One region of the Spirillospora sp. NPDC049652 genome, then DNA from elsewhere that is predicted to be linked to it. Evidence: riboswitches for the same ligand, from Rfam matches in the RefSeq annotation. Region 1 holds a riboswitch; the other holds the start of a gene.
The links. Region 1 has a riboswitch for cyclic di-AMP ahead of AB0J52_RS07545 (coiled-coil domain-containing protein). Riboswitches for the same ligand answer to the same signal wherever they lie in the genome.

Region 1 (14,274 bases):
CATCGCGCGCGTGCGCGAGCGGCACCCGCACGTCGCCGTGGCCGCCGACAACGACGCGCTCGTCCGCGAGCCGCTCGACGTCTACGCGCCGTGCGCCCTCGGCGGCTCGCTGTCGGACGAGACGGTCGCCGTGCTCAGCGCGAAGATCGTCTGCGGCGCGGCCAACAACCAGCTCGCGCACGCCGGCATCGAGAAGCAGCTGGCCGACCGCGGCGTCCTCTACGCCCCCGACTACGTGGTCAACTCCGGCGGCGTGATCCAGGTCGCGGACGAGATCGACGGGTTCGACTTCGACCGGGCCAAGACCCGCGCCACGAAGATCTTCGACACCACCGGGAAGATCTTCGTGCTGGCGGCCGAGGAGGGCGTACCGCCCGCGGTGGCCGCCGACCGGCTCGCCGAGCGCCGCATGTCCGCGATCGGCCGCCTGCGCGGCATCCTGCTCTGACGTCCGCCCGCCGGGAGGTCGCGCCGCCGCCGCGCGGCGCCCCTCCCGGCGGTCCGGGCCGCCGTCCCCGGACGGTCCGGACCGTGTTCTCCCCTCTGTCCGGCGGGCGTTCTTCGTCGGTCGGGCGTGCTTTTCCGGCGTCCGGAGGGGTTTTTCCGGTTGTGGGCGGCCCTCGGGGGCGGGCGTGTCGGGGCCGCCCGGCCCTGGAACGCCCCCTCCGACCACCGGATACACTGGTGTCCTCCGCAACGAGCGTTCTCCGCCACGAGCTGACGATGTACCGAGCCGGGCGCAAAACGGGTACGGTTGTATCCGTGACTGACGCATGGCTCATCAGGCATCGGTTCGTGTGGTACACGCGCGCGTTGATGGGCCCACGAAAGCCCTGACCATCGAGGGGGTCGAGCCAATGGGTCGCGGCCGAGCCAAGGCCAAGCAGGTAAAGGTTGCCAGGCAGCTCAAATACAGCAGCGGCGGCACAGACCTCGATCGCCTGCAGAAAGAGTTGGGTGTTCCGGACTCTCCGGCCGACGACGCCTATGACGAGCTCGCGGAGAAGTACGCCGACTACGCAGACGACTACGAGGACCAGCGCAGGAACGGCACCTCGGGTCACTGATCGAACCGCGGAACGCCACCGCAGGGACTCCGGTCCCGCGCGGTGGCGTTCGCGTTTTCGCGGCACGTCCCGCCGGGCGCGACGTGCGTCACATTTCTAGGGCCGGGTCTCCGGCGCGAGGGCCGCGTGGACGCCGGGTTCCGGCCGTCCGCCGATCTTGGGTCCCGGCTTCAGGGTCATGCTGCCGACGGCCTTGAGCGTCGCGAGCGGCTCCCGCAGGTATCCGTTGACCGTCGCGTCGGTGCGTCCGCCGCCCATGCTCTGGTCGCCGACGCCGTAGGCGTCGATCCCGGCCGCCCGGCACAGCGCGACCGCCCGCGGCAGGTGGAACAGCTGCGTGACGACGGTCGCCCTCCGCACCCCGAAGATCTTTTTGGCCCGGACGCACGAGTCCCACGTCTCCAGCCCCGCGAAGTCCCGGACGATCCGGTTCTCGGGGACGCCCGCGCGCATGAGGTAGTCGCGCATGGTCGTGGGCTCGTCGTAGTTCTTGAAGCGGTTGTCGCCGGAGACCAGCAGCACCTTGACCTTGCCCCGCCGATACAGTTCGGCCGCGAGGTCGAGCCGCCGGGCGAGCAGCGGCGAAGGCTGCCCGTTCGCGATCCCGGCGCCCAGCACCAGCGCGACAGGCGTCTCCGGCACGTTTTCGGGCGTGTGCCGATACCGGGCAGTGTCCGCATAGGCCCATCCGGTGGGCAGCAGGACCGCGTACAACCCCAGCCCGCCGAGCACCAGCAGCGGCCCGACCCTATGCCGCAACCGAGCCCGAACCGCCGCCAGAAGCCGTGTCCCCGCGCTCACCGCAACCTTCACCACACCCGGTTCGACGCCCCGAGGATCAAGAAGGTTCGCCCCGCCCGCCCGGGGCGGCCCCCTCCTTGAACCGGTGACATGGGCATGCCAGCATGGCCCCCGGGCGCCTCCCCCGTCTCGGATGACGGGCGGCGCACGTTGTTATGCTCGTTTCACCGCTTTGCTCATCGCGCCCTTGATCAGCGAGAACGGTTCACTGAGACGGGCGCCGCCCCTGGTGGGAGTGGGCGTCGCCGACGGAGGATCGATGGTGGGAACCGTGCCCGCGGGCGCGTTCGCCAAGCCGGGACCGCTGCGTTTCGCGGGGCGGACCCATGAGGTCGTCTGGCGCAAGTCGTCCTCCAGCGGAGACTCCGAGTGCGTCGAGGTCGCGGCGCTCGGCGCGATGGGCTTCGTCCGTGACTCGACGGACGCCGCCGGGCCGGCGATCGCGTTCTCCGGCCGCGACTGGACGGGCCTGCTGGCCGCCGTGCGCGGCCGGCGCTGACTCACCGCCTCCCGCATCTGCCCGGGGGGTGACGGTCAGGCCGCACCCTCCGCCTCCATTCCGGCGATCAGCTCCTCGATGAAGTCGGCCGTGGCGTCGGCCGGGAGCGCGAGCTGGCGGAGGTTCTCGAAGGCGGCGCTGTAGTCGGTGACGCGCCTGTCGCGGTCCATGACGGTGAGGTCCGAACCGCCGACGTTCTCCTGGAAGAACACGTCGTTGAGCCGCGGGTCGTCGAACTGCAGGATCGTGAACTCGCCCATCATCCCGAAGTGCGCGCCGGCCGAGAACGGGATGACCTCCACCGACACGTGCGGCCGGTCGAGCGCGTCCAGGATGTGGCGCAGCTGCCGGGGCATGATGCCGGGGTCGAACTGGCCCCCGACCCGGCGGCGCAGCACCGCCTCGTCCACGACCATCCTGAGCTGCGGCGGATCGTCCCGGCCGAAGATCTCCTCCTGGCGGCGCATCCGGACCTCCACGATCACGTCGCGGTCCGCGTGCGAGTCCACGAACTCGATGGTCAGCGCGTTCGCGTACTCCTCGGTCTGGAGCAGGCCCGGAACCAGCATCGTCTGGAAGCTGCGGATGCTCGAAGCGCCCGACTCGTACCCGATGTACTGCAGGTAGGCGGGCTTCATCTCCCGGCGGTACAGGGACCACCAGCCGCGCTGGCGGGCGTCGCGCGCCATCGAGGTGAGGACGCCGACGCGCTCGTCCCCGTCCGGGAGGCCGTAGTGCCGCAGCAGTGCCTGCAGGTCGGTCGTGGACACCCCGACCGTGCCGCCCTCGATGCGGATCAGCTTGGACGTCGACCAGTCGAGTGCCGCCGCGACCTGGTCCTGGGTCTCACCGGTCTCGACCCGGAGCCGCTGCAGCTCGCTGACCAGGATCGCGCGCTGGACCACCGGCCCGGGCCCTGAAGCGTTCGGCATCGCGACCTCTCGTCCGGCGGCCGGTGCCGCGCCCGTGCCTCGTCGCGGCCTCGCCCGCCGTCCTCTCCTGCATCGAGTAAATCAGCGACATGGCGGTCTGCCAAGTGGCAACCGGCGTTCTCCCTTTATGGCATCTCCCGAAAAGGGGTTCGCCGAATGCGGGGTGGCATTCGGCGTTGTTGCGGTTTGCCCGAACGGCGCCCCCGCGGCCTCACGAGCCCCTCTGGCCCCGGCGGCGCCGGGCTTCGGGCGCGTCGGCGTCAGATTGCCAGGTGTCCGGCGGCCAGCAGGCAGTACGTCGGAGATCCGATTGCGATGTCTCCGCGTGGCACCCGCCGTTCGGCGACCTCACTGTTCTCCGGAAGGCAGATTTGCGCACGGCAATCAGCCGAAAACAGAGGGCCTTTCGAACGTCCTGCACAATTGTCAGCGGGGGGAGTTTCTGTTCCTGGCACGAGAAAGGCGCCGCGACGAACATGAGCATCCAGCCCGTCGACCGGCAGGCCGGTCCGCCGCAGGTCTTCGCCCGTGCGTCGGCTCTGACGACCGCCCCGGGCCCCGCCCAGGGAACGCTGTTCCCGCCGCCCGCACCCGCACCGCACACGGCCTCCGGGCCGGTGCCGACTCCCGTGTGGAACGGGCCGTTCGCCGCCGGGCCCGGCTCCGCGCCGTTCGCCGGGGCCGTCGCAAGGGTCTACACGACCATGGTCGCCGTCGACATCGTCTCGTTCACCGACCCCCGGCGCGACGAGGAGATCCGCCTCTTCCTCCGCCACCGCCTGTACGAACAGCTCCGGGACGCGTTCGTCATGACGCTGCTGCCCTGGGACGCCTGCTACATCGAGGACCGCGGCGACGGGGCCCTCGTCATCGCGCCGCCGGACGTGCCTCCGCACCTCCTGCTGGACCCGCTCGCCCACCACCTGCTGGCGCTGCTGCGGCGCGGCAACCGGTTCGCCAGCGACCCGGCGCGCATGCGGCTGCGGATGGCGGCGCACTCCGGGCATGTGGAACGGGACGTCCACGGTGTGGCCGGAACCGCCGTGAACGACATGTTCCGGCTGCTGGACGCGCCCCGGTTCCGCGACGCGGCCTCCGGATCCGGGGCGGACCTCAGCATGATCGTCTCGGACCGGCTGTACGAGGAGGTGCTGACCAACCGCGGCATGCTGTTCCCCGAGCTGTACCGGCAGGTCGAGGTCAGCTGCAAGCAGACCACGGCCCTGGGCTGGATCTGGCTGTCCCCGGGCGGCTGCGTCCACGGCCCGGGCGACGGCGCGGGCGGGCCGGGTCAGGCGTAGGCGGGCCGGGGGCGGGCCGGGTCGGGTCGGGTCGGGTCGGGTCGGGTCGGTCAGGCGTAGGCGCAGGTTCCGGTGCCCGGGACCGTCTCGCCGAGGTGCCAGGCCGGGACGTCCCGGTCGGCGAGCAGGCGCAGGGCGGCGTCGGCGGTGTCCGGGGCGACGATCGCGACCATGCCGACGCCGAGGTTGAAGGTCTTGTCCATCTCGGCCTGCGGGACGTCCCCGTGGGCCTGGAGGATCCCGAACAGCGGCGGGACGGTCCAGGAGTCGCGGCGCAGGACGGCGTCGACCGTGCCCGGGAGCGAACGGGCCAGGTTGCTCGCCAGGCCGCCGCCGGTGATGTGGGAGAACGCGTGCACGCCGCCGGTCTCGGCGACCAGGGCGAGCATGTCCTTGGCGTAGATGCGGGTCGGGGTCAGCAGCTCCTCGCCGAGGGTGCGGCCGAGCTCGTCCGGGCGGCTGTCCAGCGTCAGGTCGCTGTGCGCGAGGATGTGCCTGACCAGGGAGTACCCGTTGGAGTGGATGCCGGACGAGGCCATCGCGATCACCGCGTCGCCGGGGCGGACCCGGTCCGGGCCGAGCAGGGCGTCCGCCTCGACCACGCCGGTGCCGGCGCCCGCGACGTCGAACTCGTCCGCGCCGAGGAGGCCGGGGTGCTCGGCGGTCTCGCCGCCGACCAGGGCCGCCCCCGCGAGGGCGCAGCCCTCGGCGATGCCTCCGACGATGTCGGCGATCCGCTCCGGGACGACCTTGCCGCAGGCGATGTAGTCGGTCATGAACAGCGGCTCGGCGCCGCAGACCGCGAGGTCGTCCAGGACCATCCCGACCAGGTCGTGGCCGATCGTGCCGTAGATCCCCAGTCGGCGGGCCAGGTCGACCTTGGTGCCGACGCCGTCGGTCGAGGTCGCCAGCAGCGGACGGCGGTACTTCAGGAACGCCGAGGCGTCGAACAGGCCCGCGAAGCCGCTCGCGTCGTCCACGACCTCCGGACGGCGCGACCGCGCCACCCGCGCCTTCATCAGCTCCACGGCGCGCTCGCCCGCCGCGATGTCGACTCCGGCCGCCTCGTACGAGGTGCTCATGATCCCCCCGGCCCGCCGCGCGGCGGGTCGTCTCGTCGGCCCGCCCTGGCGCGAGCCTCCTGTCTCACCCGCACGGATCCGCGGGGTGCTCGTCCGCGCGGTGCCGCGGGACGTCTCGTCCGCTCCTGGGAGCGGACCGGCATCAGGTGCGGATGATCTCCAGCAGGTGCTTGCCGCGCGCGGCCTCCTCGACCGGGATCGGGTAGACGCCGTCGAAGCAGGCCCGGCAGAGCCGGTCCTTGGCGATCTGGGAGGCGGCGATCAGCTCGTCCAGCGAGATGAATCCGAGCGAGTCCGCGCCGATCGAGTCGCGGATGCCCTCGACGTCGAGGTTCCCGGCGATCAGCTCCGCGCGGGTGGCGAAGTCGATGCCGTAGAAGCAGGGCCAGGACACCGGCGGGCTGGAGATCCGGACGTGGACCTCGGCGGCGCCGGCGTCGCGCAGCAGCGCCACGACCTGCCGCTGGGTGTTGCCGCGCACGATCGAGTCGTCCACGACGACCAGTCGCTTGCCCTCGATCGCCTCGCGGAGCGGGTTCAGCTTCAGCCGGATGCCGAGTTGGCGGATCGTCTGGGACGGCTGGATGAACGTCCGGCCGACGTAGGAGTTCTTGACCAGGCCCTGCCCGTAGGGGATGCCGGACGCCTCGGCGTAGCCGATCGCGGCGGGGGTGCCGGACTCCGGCGTCGGGATGACCATGTCGGCCTCGACCGGGTGCTCGGCTGCGAGGCGGCGGCCGACCTCGACCCGGGTCGCCTGGACGGACCGCCCGGCGATCGTGGTGTCGGGACGGGCCAGGTAGACGTACTCGAACAGGCAGCCCTTGGGGTTGGCCTCGGCGAACCGCTCGGAGCGGACGCCGTCGCCGTCGATCGCGACCATCTCGCCCGGCTCCAGCTCCCGGACGAACCGGGCGCCGACGATGTCGAGCGCGGCCGTCTCGGACGCCACGACCCAGCCGCCGTTGTCCCCGAGGGAGCCCAGCACCAGGGGGCGGATGCCCTCCGGGTCGCGGGCCGCGTACAGGGTGTTCTCGTCCATGAAGACCAGCGAGAACGCGCCCCGGGTGGCCGGCAGGATCTCCCGCGCGGCCGCCAGCGGGCCGCCCTCGCGGGTCGCCAGCAGCGCCGTGAGGACCTCGGTGTCGGAGGTCGCGGTGAGCACGCCGCCGTCCAGCCGCTCGGCCAGCTCGGGGGTGTTGATCAGGTTGCCGTTGTGCGTGAGGGCCAGCCCGCCGTGCTCGGTGGAGCGGAAGGTGGGCTGGGCGTTCTCCCAGGTCGGCGAGCCGGTGGTGGAGTACCGGCAGTGTCCGACCGCGATGTGGCCGCGCAGGGTGTTCAGCACGGACTCGTCGAAGACCTGGGCGACCAGGCCCATGTCCTTGAACACCACGATCCGCGATCCGTCGCTGACCGCGATGCCCGCCGACTCCTGTCCGCGGTGCTGGAGCGCGTACAGGCCGTAGTAGGTGAGCTTGCTGACCTCCGCCCTGGCGGCCTGGTCCTGTGGGACCCAGACGCCGAACACACCGCAGGCGTCCTGCGGCGGGCGGTCGGAGGGGTCGATGTCATGGCTCAGTCGTCCATCACCGAGAGGCACGCGGGCCAGTCTAAAGGCCCGTCCCTTCTGCTCCGATCGGTGGAGTCCTTAATCGACCTTTACCCGTCCGGACCCCGGCCGGAAGACCCGGCACGCGAGTGTGGGGAAACGACTTCTGGGGAGGGCCGAGCCGATGACCATGCCGGGCTACCAGACGCGCACGCCGCCGTCCGCGCCCGAGCGGCACGGCCTGGCGACGGCGTCCCTGGTGCTCGGGCTGGCCGGGCTGCCCGCCCTGCTGCTGTGCGGGATCGGGCTGCCGGTCGCGCTCGTCGGCCTCGTCCTGGGCGTCGTCGCGGCCTCCCGCGGGACGGCCCGGGGCCTGGCGGTCGCGGGGATCGTCTGCTCCGCGGTGACACTCGTGATCGGAACGGTGGCGATCATCTGGCTGCTGAGCAAGGCCGCCGAATGCGCCGACACCCACCGCTATCCGGACGACTTCACCCGGCGGCAGTGCATCGACCGGGAGTTCCCGTTCGCCCGCGCCTCCGACGCTCCCTGAGGTGGGGATGTGAGTTCGGTAACAGTAAGGGGTGGTAGGCGGGGCCGGGTGAGGTTCGTCGCTGGTCGGCCTCAGATGGTCGCGATGGCGCGGAGGGCTTGTTCGTCCAGGGCTGCGGCGTAGACGCGGACGTCTGCCATCAGTCCTGAGATGCCCGGCTTTCCGGGCTCCGCGCCCAGGGACAGCGGCCCGGCCGGCGTCACCACCGGATGCTCCAGCGAGACGGCCGTGTCCAGCCTGCCGTCGACGTACAGGAACATGCCCTGCGCGTTGACGACGTAGGCCAGGTGAACCCACGTGTCCCGGGTGAGGCGGGCGTGGCTGTCCAGGTACTCGGGGCCCTTGATCGTGAAGAGCTGGAGGCGCACCCGGTCGGCGTCCGGGTGAAGCCACATGCCGACGGCGCGCGCGTCACCGTCCGCGACCTCCTTGAACAGGAGCGCGCGCCACTCCCCCGTCGGGCCGTCGGTAACGCAGGCGTGGAACGCCACGGTGAAGCCGAAGACCTGGCTCAGGGCGAGCTGCGGGACGGCGGGGACGGTCGCGCGCGCAGCCGTGCCGTCGAAGGCCAGCGCCTGGCCGTCGCGCGTCGGGACGATCCGCACGCCCTCGTCCAGGGCCATCGCGAGGCCGCCGCCCGTGGCGTCGGCCACCCGGCGTCCGTCGATGTCCGCGACCTCGAAACTCCAGTGCGCGACGAGCACGGCACCCACCTCCTCGCGGTCGGGCACGGCGTCCGCGTTCCGAACGCCGGGACGCCTGTTGCGATGTCTGATCGGGACGTCCGGTCCGGAGTGGCGCGCGGCTGGGACGGCGGCCGCGCGCGGTTCAGGAGGCCCGGTCCGGACGCGGTGTCCGGTGTGATCGGTGCCCTTACCGTCGCAGCGCCCGGCGGCGCGGGCAAGACCCAACGATCCGGCCCCAACGTTCCGGGCGCGCCGCTCGTTTATGTAGGTGGGAGGGGGAGGTGAGCGGACAGGTCGGCGCGGGACCCGCTGGCTTTGACGCGGCGCTCGCGGAGGGCGTCGTCCCAGGCCAGCTCGCCCAGGGCGAGGGCGATCCAGGTGTCGGCATCCATTTCGACCACATTGGGCGGGGTTCCTCGGGTGTGCCGCGTGCCCTCGACCGCCTGGACGGCCGCGTGCGGGGGAACGCGGACCTCGACCGACCGTCCGGGGGCGAGTTCGGCGAGCCGGTCGAGCAGCAGCCGGACGGCCCCCGTCACGATCGGCCGCGCGGGCTCGACGCCCGCCGCACGAGCGGCGAGCAGCGTGTCCAGGGCGGCACGGCGCAGGGCGGGCGGCTCGTCCGGACCGGCGTAGGCGGGCAGCCCGAGCACGGCACGCTGCTCGTCCAGCAGCTCACGGGTGAGAGGTTTGCGCGGCATCTCCGCCGACGCTATCCGACCCCGCCGCGCCGACCACGCCCACCCCGCCCCACAACCAGGCCCCCCGGGGGGTGGTTCCGCCCAGAGGGATCGTCGGCGCTCATCCGGGGGCTCGCGGGGGTGGGTGGGATCGGGCATGAGTGACGAAACGGGCGGTGGGGATCGCTGGAAGGGGTGACGGCACACGGTGGAGGGCGCGGGGAGGGAAACTCCGGCCGGTCACGGTGTGTGCGGGCGCCGGCCTGAGTTCGCCTGGTGCGGGTCAAGGGTGAGCGGGGTGACGGATCGGGTGCGGGCGACTCAACCGCGCCATCGACCGCCAACCGGTAGAAAGGGACCGGTGCCGACGCGGGGACGGATCACGTTTCACTGACGGACGGGGGGCGGCCCCCCGATGGCAGAACACGGAGGGTGCGTAGATGGCAGAGGCTCTGCCCCTGCAGCCCGGCGACCCGGAACGGCTGGGGGACTTCCCGATCACCGGCCGGCTCGGCGTCGGCGAGCAGGGCGCGGTCTTCGTCGGCCGCGCCGCGTCCGGACGGTCCGTGGCGGTGAAGCTGCTGCACGTGCGGCTGAGCTCCGACGCCGAGACGCGGGCCCGGTTCGCCGGCGCGTTCGCGGGCGCCCGCCGCGTGGCCGGGTTCAGCACCGCCGAGATCCTCGCCGCGGACGTCGAGGACGGCCGTCCCTATGTGGTGTCCGACCTGGTGGACGGGCCGTCGCTGGCCGAGCTGGTCGCGGCCGAGGGGCCGCGCGGGCCGCTCGTGGTCGAGCGCCTCGCGGTCGGCCTGGCCGTCGCGCTGGCGGCCGCGCACCGCGCCGGGGCCGTCCACCACGATCTGAAGCCGGCGAACGTGCTGCTGGCGCGGTCGGGTCCGCGCGTGACCGACCTCGGCGTGGTCACGGCCCTGGAGGCGGTGAACGCGGCCTCAGCGGTCCGGGCCGAGAACGACCCGTCCTTCCTCGCTCCGGAGCAGCTCAGCGGGCAGGGCATCGGTCCCGCCGCCGACGTGTACGCGTGGGCGACGACGCTGCTGTTCGCGGCGACCGGCAAGCCGCCGTTCGGGGACGGCTCGCCCGCGGAGATCATGCAGGGCATCGTCTACGACGACCCGGAGACGGACGCCCTGCCCGAGTCCGTCCGCGACGTGGTGGCGGACGCGCTGGACAAGTCGCCGTCCGAACGTCCCACCGCTCCTGACCTGCTGCGACGTCTGCTGGACGGTCCGGTCGCCGCCCGCACGCCCGCGTCGCTGCGCGCCGAGGCCGAAGCGCTGGCCGCCGGCGGTTCGCACGCGGCGTCCGCCTCGGCCGAAGCCCCGGCCCCGGCCCCGGCCCCGGGCTCGGGCTCGGCAGCCCCGTCCCTCCCAGGCTCGTCCCTGTCCTCGGGCTCGTCGGTCTCTGGGCCGGTGGCCGTTGACCCGGTCTCCCCTTCCACTTCCGCGCCCGGCGGTGTTCCGGCGTCCGCTTCGGGTTCGTGGACGCGTACGCCCAGCGCCCCTCCGGCGGCGGACGAGGACGGGCCGAGCACGATGCTCGACCTGCCGAAGCCTCCGCCGGGCTTCGGCGCGCCTCCGTCCCCCGCCAGCGGCTCGGTACCGGACGGCGGGCCGAGCACCAGCCTGGATCTGCACTCGGCTTCCGGGGCGTCCGGTCCCCCGGCCAAGGACGACGGCGGGCCCAGCACTGTGCTCGATCTCCGGCTCGGCTCGTCCGGTCCGGTCGGTGCCTCCGGTTCGTTCGGGCCTCCCGTGCCCAGTTCGCCGCGTCCTGCCGGCGGGTGGCAGGACAGCAGGGCCACGGCGCGGGACCTTCCGGTCACCGGGCCGTCCGCGCTGCCGTCCGGTCCGCCTGCGCCGGGCGCTTTCGGCGGCCCCGGCGGGCCCGGCGGGTCCGGCGGGCCCGGCGGGCCCGGCGGGGCTTCGGCGGACAGTCTGATCCCCGGGATGCGTCCGGTCGAGGCGGAGGCCAAGGGGCCGGAGACGGCCGTGCTGTCGCTGCCCGGGTTGCGCGCGGCCCGTCCGCAGCTGAAGAAACCGCAGCTCAAGAAGCCCGGGAACCATGCCGTCGGGGTCGCGATCTCGCTGGCCGTCGGCGTGCTGGTGGGCGTGGCGATCATCTCGCTGGTGCTCTGGCCGCACCTGCGCGGAAACGGCGGCAAGGAGCAGTCCAAGCCGTCCACCTCGGCGGACGGCCAGCCCGTGACCACGATCCCGGACGCGTTCGCCGGCACCTGGAAGGGGACGGCCGTGAACCCGCAGCGCGGCGAGTCGTTCCCGCTGCAGGTCACGCTCCAGGCCGGGGCGAAGTCGGGGACGGCGGTGTACCCGAAGGAGGGCTGCACCGGCACGCTCGCCCTGACGAAGGGCACCGGGGCCGAGCTCCAGCTCGCGCTGTCGGTCAGCAAGCCGTGCACGAGCGGGGACGTCCGGATCAGCAGGCAGCCGGACGGGTCGCTGAAGTACGACTGGTCCAAGCCGGGGACGGCCCTGGCGTACCGGGGCAGTCTGACCAAGGGCTGAGCCTCCCCCGCCACCTGGGACGACGGACTCCAAGATCACTCAGCGCAGCCGATTTTCATCTGATCGATATGTCCTTTATGAGGTTTGTGAAGTGAAAGGTGCACTAGGGTTCCGGGGTCGGTGACCTCGATCTTGGCCGCGGCTCCGACTCCGCGGCAGAAGGAGCTCTCTTGCGGCCCGTCTCCCGAAGGCTGCTGCTGGCCGGCGCGATCGCGTCCTCTGTGGGCGCCGCGGCGGCGATCCCCGCCCTGGCCAACGCCGATTCCAAGCCCACGCCGGTCCAGGTGACCGCCGCCGAGGGCACGCCCATCGCGGGCCAGTACATCGTCACGCTCAAGGCCGGCACCTCGCCCACCGCCACGGCGGGCCAGGTCGGCGCCTCGTCCGCCCAGGACTTCGGCGACGTCCTCAACGGGTTCGTCGCCCGCCTCGACAGCAGGCAGCTCGACAAGCTGCGCCGCGACAAGCGCGTCGCGGCCATCGAGCAGGACCAGCTCGTGCACGCCACGACCACCCAGAGGTCGCCGCTCCCGTGGGGCCTGGACCGCATCGACCAGCGCCGGACGCCGCTGTCGAAGTCCTACTCCTACAAGGCGACCGGCAAGGGCGTCACGGCCTACATCATCGACAGCGGCATCGCCTGGACGCACTCGCAGTTCGGCGGGCGCGCCAAGGTCGTGTGGTCCGCGCCGCGCTTCAAGGGCAACGGCTGGGACTACAACGGCCACGGCACCCACGTCGCCGGCATCCTCGGCTCCGCCAAGTACGGCGCGGCCAAGGGCGTCCAGCTGCGCGCCCTGCGCGTCCTCGACAAGGACGGCAGCGCCCCGGCGTCCGACGTCGTCGCCGGCCTGAAGTGGCTGCGCTCGCACGCCGCCAAGCCGTCGGTGGCGAACCTGTCGATCGGCGGCGGCAAGTCCGCGGCCCTCGACACCGCCGTCGCGAACCTGTCCAAGTCGGGCGTCTTCGTGACCGTCGCCGCGGGCAACGACAACAAGGACGCCTGCAAGTTCTCGCCCTCGGGCGCGTCCTGGGTCGAGGCCGTCGGCGCGACCACCTCGCACGACAACCGCGCGGGCTTCTCCAACTACGGCAAGTGCGTGGACATCCTGGCGCCGGGCTACGGCATCACGTCCACGTGGCCGGGCGGCGGCACGCAGGTCGAGAGCGGCACGTCCATGGCCTCGCCGTACGTCGCCGGTGTCGCCGCGCTCTACCTGCAGACGCACCCCAAGGCGAACTTCTCCGCCGTTCAGAAGTGGCTGCACGACAACTCCACCAAGAACGTCCTGCGGAACCTGAAGACCGGCACGCCCAACCGGCTGCTCTACAAGGGTTCGCTGTAAGACCCTCCGCGCTCACGCACGGTCATGACGGCCCGGTCCCGGCCTCGGGACCGGGCCGTCATGCAACGAGCGGAGCCGGACGCCGGGGCGGCGCCCCGGACCGCCCGCCGGCTCTGCCGATTCCGGGCATCGGGTCGGCCGCCGGGGTCGTCCCGGCAGCCCCGGGGGTCTAATCTTTGGCGAGGCAACACCCAGTTCCTTGCAGTTTGTTGGTGTCCGGTCGGTGACTGCCCGTGGTCGACGCGGCAGGCTGGCCGGACGCGCCGAGTCCCGGACGCCCCCTGTCCGGGAGCCGGGGACCCAGCCGCCGGACGCCCCGTCCGGCCGGGGTGAATTCGCGGCCGCCGCACGCGCCGCGATAGGGCGGACTCCCGCGCCCGAACCCGACAGCTAACCCGGTAGGCCGACCAGAGGAGAGGAGAGGACGTGCAGCGCCCGACCTCCGGCCGCCGTCTCCGGGCGGCCGTCCCCCGGCCCCGCACGGGCGTCCGCGGACGCCGCGCCGCACTGGCCGCCGCCGCTGCCGTGCTCGCCCTGCCGCTGCTGTCGAGCACCGTCCCGGCCGGCGCCGAGCCCGGCGACAGCGACCGGATGGACAAGCTGAACAAGCAGATCGAGCAGCTCGACAAGGAGTACGGCGGCGACCTTGCCCAGCTCAAGGACGCCCAGTGGGCCGCCCGGAAGGCCATCAAGAAGGCCGACGACCTGCGCGAGCAGCTGACCGCCTCGCGCACCCTCGTCGCCCGGCTCGCCGCCAACCAGTACATGACCGGCGGCCAGGACCCGGGGATCACCGTCGTCGCGGCGGGCGACCCGTCCGAGCTGCTGAACACGATGAGCCTGGCGAGCCATGTCGCGCAGAACCAGTCGGCGCGCGTCCAGCAGATCACCAAGCTCGTCGCCGACCAGGAGAAGGCGCGGCAGCAGGCGCAGGCGAAGATCTCCGACCTGCAGAAGAACCTGACCGACCTGAAGTCCCGCAAGGCCCAGATCAAGAAGCTGGTCAAGAAGTACAAGCCGGAGTCGCCGAGCGTCGGCATGGGCAGCGTGACCCCCCGCATGCTGCACGTGAAGCAGGTCATCGACACCGAGTTCGGGCCGTTCCCCACCATCGGCTGCTACCGCGGCGGCGCGGACGCGCAGGACCACGCCACCGGCACCGCCTGCGACTTCATGGAGTCGTCCGGCGGCTCCATGCCCACGTCCGCGCGCAACAGCAACGGCGACCAGGTGGC
Region 2 (4,141 bases), on a different contig from region 1:
CCTCGACCATCGGGCGTCCCGCCGACCTGGTGACCGGCGGCGAGGCCGGGGCCCCGGCGCACCGCGCGCTGCCCGGCCGCACCCTGTCCGACGGAGACCCGCAGCTGCTCGACCGGCTCCTGCAGCTCCCCGGCGTCCACCTGGTCGTGGACGGCTACAACGTCACCAAGACCGGCTACGGCGACCTGGCCCTCGCCGACCAGCGCGTCCGGCTGCTGTCCGGGCTCGGCGGGCTGGCCGCGCAGACCCGCGCCGAGGTCACCTGCGTCTTCGACGGCGCGGAGCTCGACAGCCCGGTCGCCACCGTCGCGCCGCGCGGCGTCCGGGTGCTGTTCAGCCAGCCCGGTCAGACCGCCGACGAGCTGATCGGCGAGCTGGTCCGCGCCGAGCCGGGCGGCCGCGCCGTGGTGGTCGTCTCCTCCGACCGCGAGGTCCAGGACGCCGCCCGCCGCGCCGGCGCGCGGCCCGTCCCGTCCCCTCTCCTCCTGCGCCGCCTCGGCCGGAGCTGAGCCGCCGCCGAGCCGCGCCCCGCGCAGGGTCCGGCGCTCGCAAAACGGTCACACGCGCATCGTGAGGCTCAGGTGACCCGCGGTAGGTAAACCGGGCTTAACTAGAGCAGATCGGTGGGAATCGGTTGTGGCTGGTGTGGGGCCTCGCTAGTGTCGTCCGCTGACGTCTTGGACGAGAGGGGCATATCGAACCGTGGCCAGTGTTCCCAAGCGTGGCACCACGACGCGCCGTGTGCTGGCGACAGCCTGCCTCGCCGTGGCGACCTCGCTCACCCTCCCCCAGGGCTTCGCCGGCGCCGCCCCCGCGAAGCCCAGCGCCGAGGAGGTCAAGAAGAAGCTCACCAAGCTGAACGAGCAGGTCGACCAGGCGGTTCAGAAGTACAACAAGACCCAGAGCCAGCTGAAGGCCGCCAGGAAGAAGCTCGCGGCGGCCAAGAAGGCCTCCGACGCCCAGCAGCGCAGCTACGAGAACCAGCGCCAGGCGATCGCCAAGATGGCGGCGACCGCCTACAAGAACGGTGACACCGACTCCGTCACCGGTTTCGTCTCGGCGGGCAACCCGCAGGTCGTCCTCGACCAGGCGGCGGTCATCGCGCAGCTGTCCCGCAACCGGACGGGCGCGCTCGCCCAGTTCCTCGCCGCCGCCCAGCGCGTGGCGCGGGAGAAGGCCCAGGCGCAGCAGACGCTGGACGACGTGACCACCAAGCTGAACGAGCTGAAGAAGCAGAAGACGGGCCTGGACAAGCAGGTCAAGGCCCAGCAGAAGCTCCTCGACAAGCTCGGTGGCCAGGACCCCACGGACAACGGCAAGCCGGGCGGGGGTGGCGGAGGTCACTACACCGGCCCCGCCACGGGCAGCGCGAAGGCGGCGATCGAGTTCGCCTACGCCCAGATGGGCAAGCCGTACGTGTACGGCGCCGACGGCCCGAACTCCTACGACTGCTCGGGCCTGACCGAGAAGTCGTGGGCGGCGGGCGGCGTCGACATCGGCCGCGACACCTACGCCCAGTGGGCGAACGTGAAGCACGTGAGCAAGAGCGAGCTCCAGCCCGGCGACCTGGTGTTCTTCAACAGCCTCGGGCATGTGGGCCTCTACATCGGCAACGGCAAGATGATCCACGCGCCGCACACCGGCACCGTGGTCCAGATCGCCGACATCTCCTCGGGCTACTACCAGAGCGCCTGGTACGGCGCCGGCCGTCCCTGAGACGGGGCGATCCGGGCGGTCCCACCGCTGCACGGCCGTTGGGCCAGGTCTCTGACCTGGCCCAACGGCCTTTTTGTGGTGGATTTGCCTTCTGATTGAACTTTGCTACCTTGTGGGCACTCGCGGCGCCCTCCAGGCGCCGTCCCCCTCGCGACGCGCCCCACGCGCCGCGGTTCCGGCGGGACGCCGTCCAGGCGCCGCCGCCCCCCTCGCGACGCGTTCCACGCGCCGCGTCCCCCGGTAGGCCCGGCCCGCCCGTGCGCACGCGAACGGCGTGCATGGCGCTGAGAGCGCGCCACGGCGGATTCCTTTACCCGGCCCCTGCCCGTGCGCGGCCCTTTACCCGGGCCCGCCACTCCCACAACATCACGCCGCTCGCCCGCACGCGGGACATCAGGGTCCCGTCGTCCGGCCTCATCACGCCCCTGGGGCGAGCAGGCAACGCCGAGTCCGCGCGATGGCGCGCGGAGCCGGGGACCCACCGCGTCCGCCCGTCCGGGCCTTCCGGACGGCGCGATCAAGGCGCACGGGGTGAATCGGCGCGGTCCCAGCCCCCAGTTCAAGGCCCCCACGGGCCTGGTGAGGGACCCGTCGTAGGGCTGCTTCCACGCCCGAACCCGACAGCTAACCCGGTAGGCGTCTGGAAGAAGGAGACAACCCCTGTCCAGCAACGCTGTCAGCAGCAGAGCCCGATCCGCGCGTATCCTGGGCGGCCTCACGGTCGTCACGGCCGTGGCGGCGCCCGTCGTGCTCGCCGGTCCGGCCCCCGCCCACGCGGCGGCCGCCAAGCCCGTGAGCGTGGTGGTCAAGCAGGCCAAGCACAAGACCTGGGCCGAGCGCCAGAAGCTCGCCAGGAAGGCGCTGAAGTACGCCGCCTCCAAGAAGGGCAAGCCGTACCGCTACGGCGCGGCGGGCCCGAACGCCTTCGACTGCTCCGGATTCGTCCAGTGGTCCTACCGGAAGGCCGGGGTGAAGCTGCCCCGGGTCACCACGTCCCAGTACCGTTCGGTAAAGAACAAGGTTGCCTGGAACAAACTCGCGCCAGGAGACCTTGTGTTCTTTAACGGCAAGGGTCATGTCGGCCTCATCTACAAGAAAAAGGGCCGTACGCTCTACATGATCCACGCGCCCCACTCCGGCGACCACGTCCGGGTGGCCAAGCTGAACAGCTACCGCAAGAAGACCTTCGCGGGCGCCGTCCGTCCTTATTAGACGCGGGTCCGCAGGGCCCGGCGGCAGGAAGACCTCCGCCGGGCCCTCCCACCCCGCTCGCCCTCCAGTGCGAGCCGTCCCCTGAGCGGGACCGTCCATATCCAGTAACGGACGCCTTTCGAGGACGTCCGCCGCCGAGTCCGCTCCCGACGCGCCGAGCGCGTCCAGTGGAGCCGGGGACCCACCTACACCGGGGTGAATCGGCCTCCCAGAGGCCGTAGGGCAGCTTCCACGCCCGAACCCGACAGCTAACCCGGTAGGCGGCATGGAAGCCGAGGAGAACACCCTTGAACGCCACGCGTACCAGCAAGCTTCAGCCTGTCTTCCAGTCGCTGCGCACCACCAGCGCCCTCGTCGCCGGCGCCGCCGTCGTCGGGACCGTCGCCGCGACCGCCGCGCACGCCTCCACGATCACCCCGCACGACGCCAAGCCGCAGGCCGCGGCCATGCGGATCAGCGAGGCCGCGATGGCCCAGAACACCCTCCCGAACCTCAAGAAGTCCGCTCCGGAGCAGGCCGGCCGGCACGCCGCGCAGGCCGCGCGGGGGCAGGCCCCCAAGGCCGCCAAGGCCGCCCCGGCCATGCCCACCGCCCAGAAGGCCATCAAGATCGCGACCTCCCAGGTCGGGATCAGCGAGGACGGCGCGGGCAAGACCAAGTTCCAGAAGTGGTACATGGGCACCGAGCGGGCCAAGCAGACCCTCGCCCGTGACGGCGGCGCGCTCCGCCTGTACGCCGACGCCGAGTGGTGCGACATGTTCGTCTCCTGGGTCGGCACCCAGGCCGGCTTCTCCCACCAGGTCGGCTCCGACGCCTGGACCGTGGCCCACGCCAAGTGGTTCAAGAGCCAGGGCCGCTGGGGCACCACCCCGAAGCCCGGCGCGGTCGTGTTCTTCGCCTGGAACGGCAGCAAGAGCCTCGACTCCATCCAGCACGTCGGCATGGTGATCAAGGGCAACGGCGACGGCACCGTCAAGACCGTCGAGGGCAACACCGACGGCGGTTCGGTCGAGGTCAAGACCCGTCCGAGCGACACCATCGTCGGCTACGGGTACCCCGGCTACGCCAAGTGACCGGCACTCCCGGCCGCGCTCTAGGATCGCCGCATGGGCGACGAGCGGGCCGTGGAGACGGGGGCGGGGTCCGCTTCCGGGCGGGCCGCTGAGCGGCCCTCAGGCCCCGGCACGGCAGAGCACCACGCCGTGGCGGACCA

Region 2: it holds a riboswitch for cyclic di-AMP, as region 1 does, so the genes downstream of both, AB0J52_RS28570 (C40 family peptidase) here and AB0J52_RS07545 (coiled-coil domain-containing protein) in region 1, are expected to answer to the same signal.

What each region holds. Positions count from the first base shown of each region.
Region 1 covers NZ_JBFAOF010000067.1:1,069-15,342, forward strand. Annotated here, with positions in the region: gene AB0J52_RS07480 (Leu/Phe/Val dehydrogenase) at 1-448, shown strand, start outside; gene AB0J52_RS07485 (DUF3073 domain-containing protein) at 858-1,067, shown strand; gene AB0J52_RS07490 (SanA/YdcF family protein) at 1,164-1,709, opposite strand; gene AB0J52_RS07495 (DUF397 domain-containing protein) at 2,128-2,367, shown strand; gene AB0J52_RS07500 (helix-turn-helix domain-containing protein) at 2,403-3,299, opposite strand; gene AB0J52_RS07505 (hypothetical protein) at 3,776-4,600, shown strand; gene purM (phosphoribosylformylglycinamidine cyclo-ligase) at 4,651-5,682, opposite strand; gene purF (amidophosphoribosyltransferase) at 5,825-7,282, opposite strand; gene AB0J52_RS07520 (hypothetical protein) at 7,416-7,784, shown strand; gene AB0J52_RS07525 (LamG-like jellyroll fold domain-containing protein) at 7,856-8,515, opposite strand; gene AB0J52_RS07530 (sterol carrier family protein) at 8,731-9,171, opposite strand; gene AB0J52_RS07535 (serine/threonine protein kinase) at 9,591-11,693, shown strand; gene AB0J52_RS07540 (S8 family peptidase) at 11,864-13,039, shown strand; cyclic di-AMP (ydaO/yuaA leader) riboswitch at 13,291-13,459, shown strand; gene AB0J52_RS07545 (coiled-coil domain-containing protein) at 13,466-14,274, shown strand, end outside.
Region 2 covers NZ_JBFAOF010000592.1:334-4,474, forward strand. Annotated here, with positions in the region: partial or broken gene AB0J52_RS28560 (NYN domain-containing protein) at 1-509, shown strand, start outside; gene AB0J52_RS28565 (C40 family peptidase) at 742-1,716, shown strand; cyclic di-AMP (ydaO/yuaA leader) riboswitch at 2,149-2,370, shown strand; gene AB0J52_RS28570 (C40 family peptidase) at 2,449-2,928, shown strand; cyclic di-AMP (ydaO/yuaA leader) riboswitch at 3,071-3,207, shown strand; gene AB0J52_RS28575 (CHAP domain-containing protein) at 3,216-4,001, shown strand.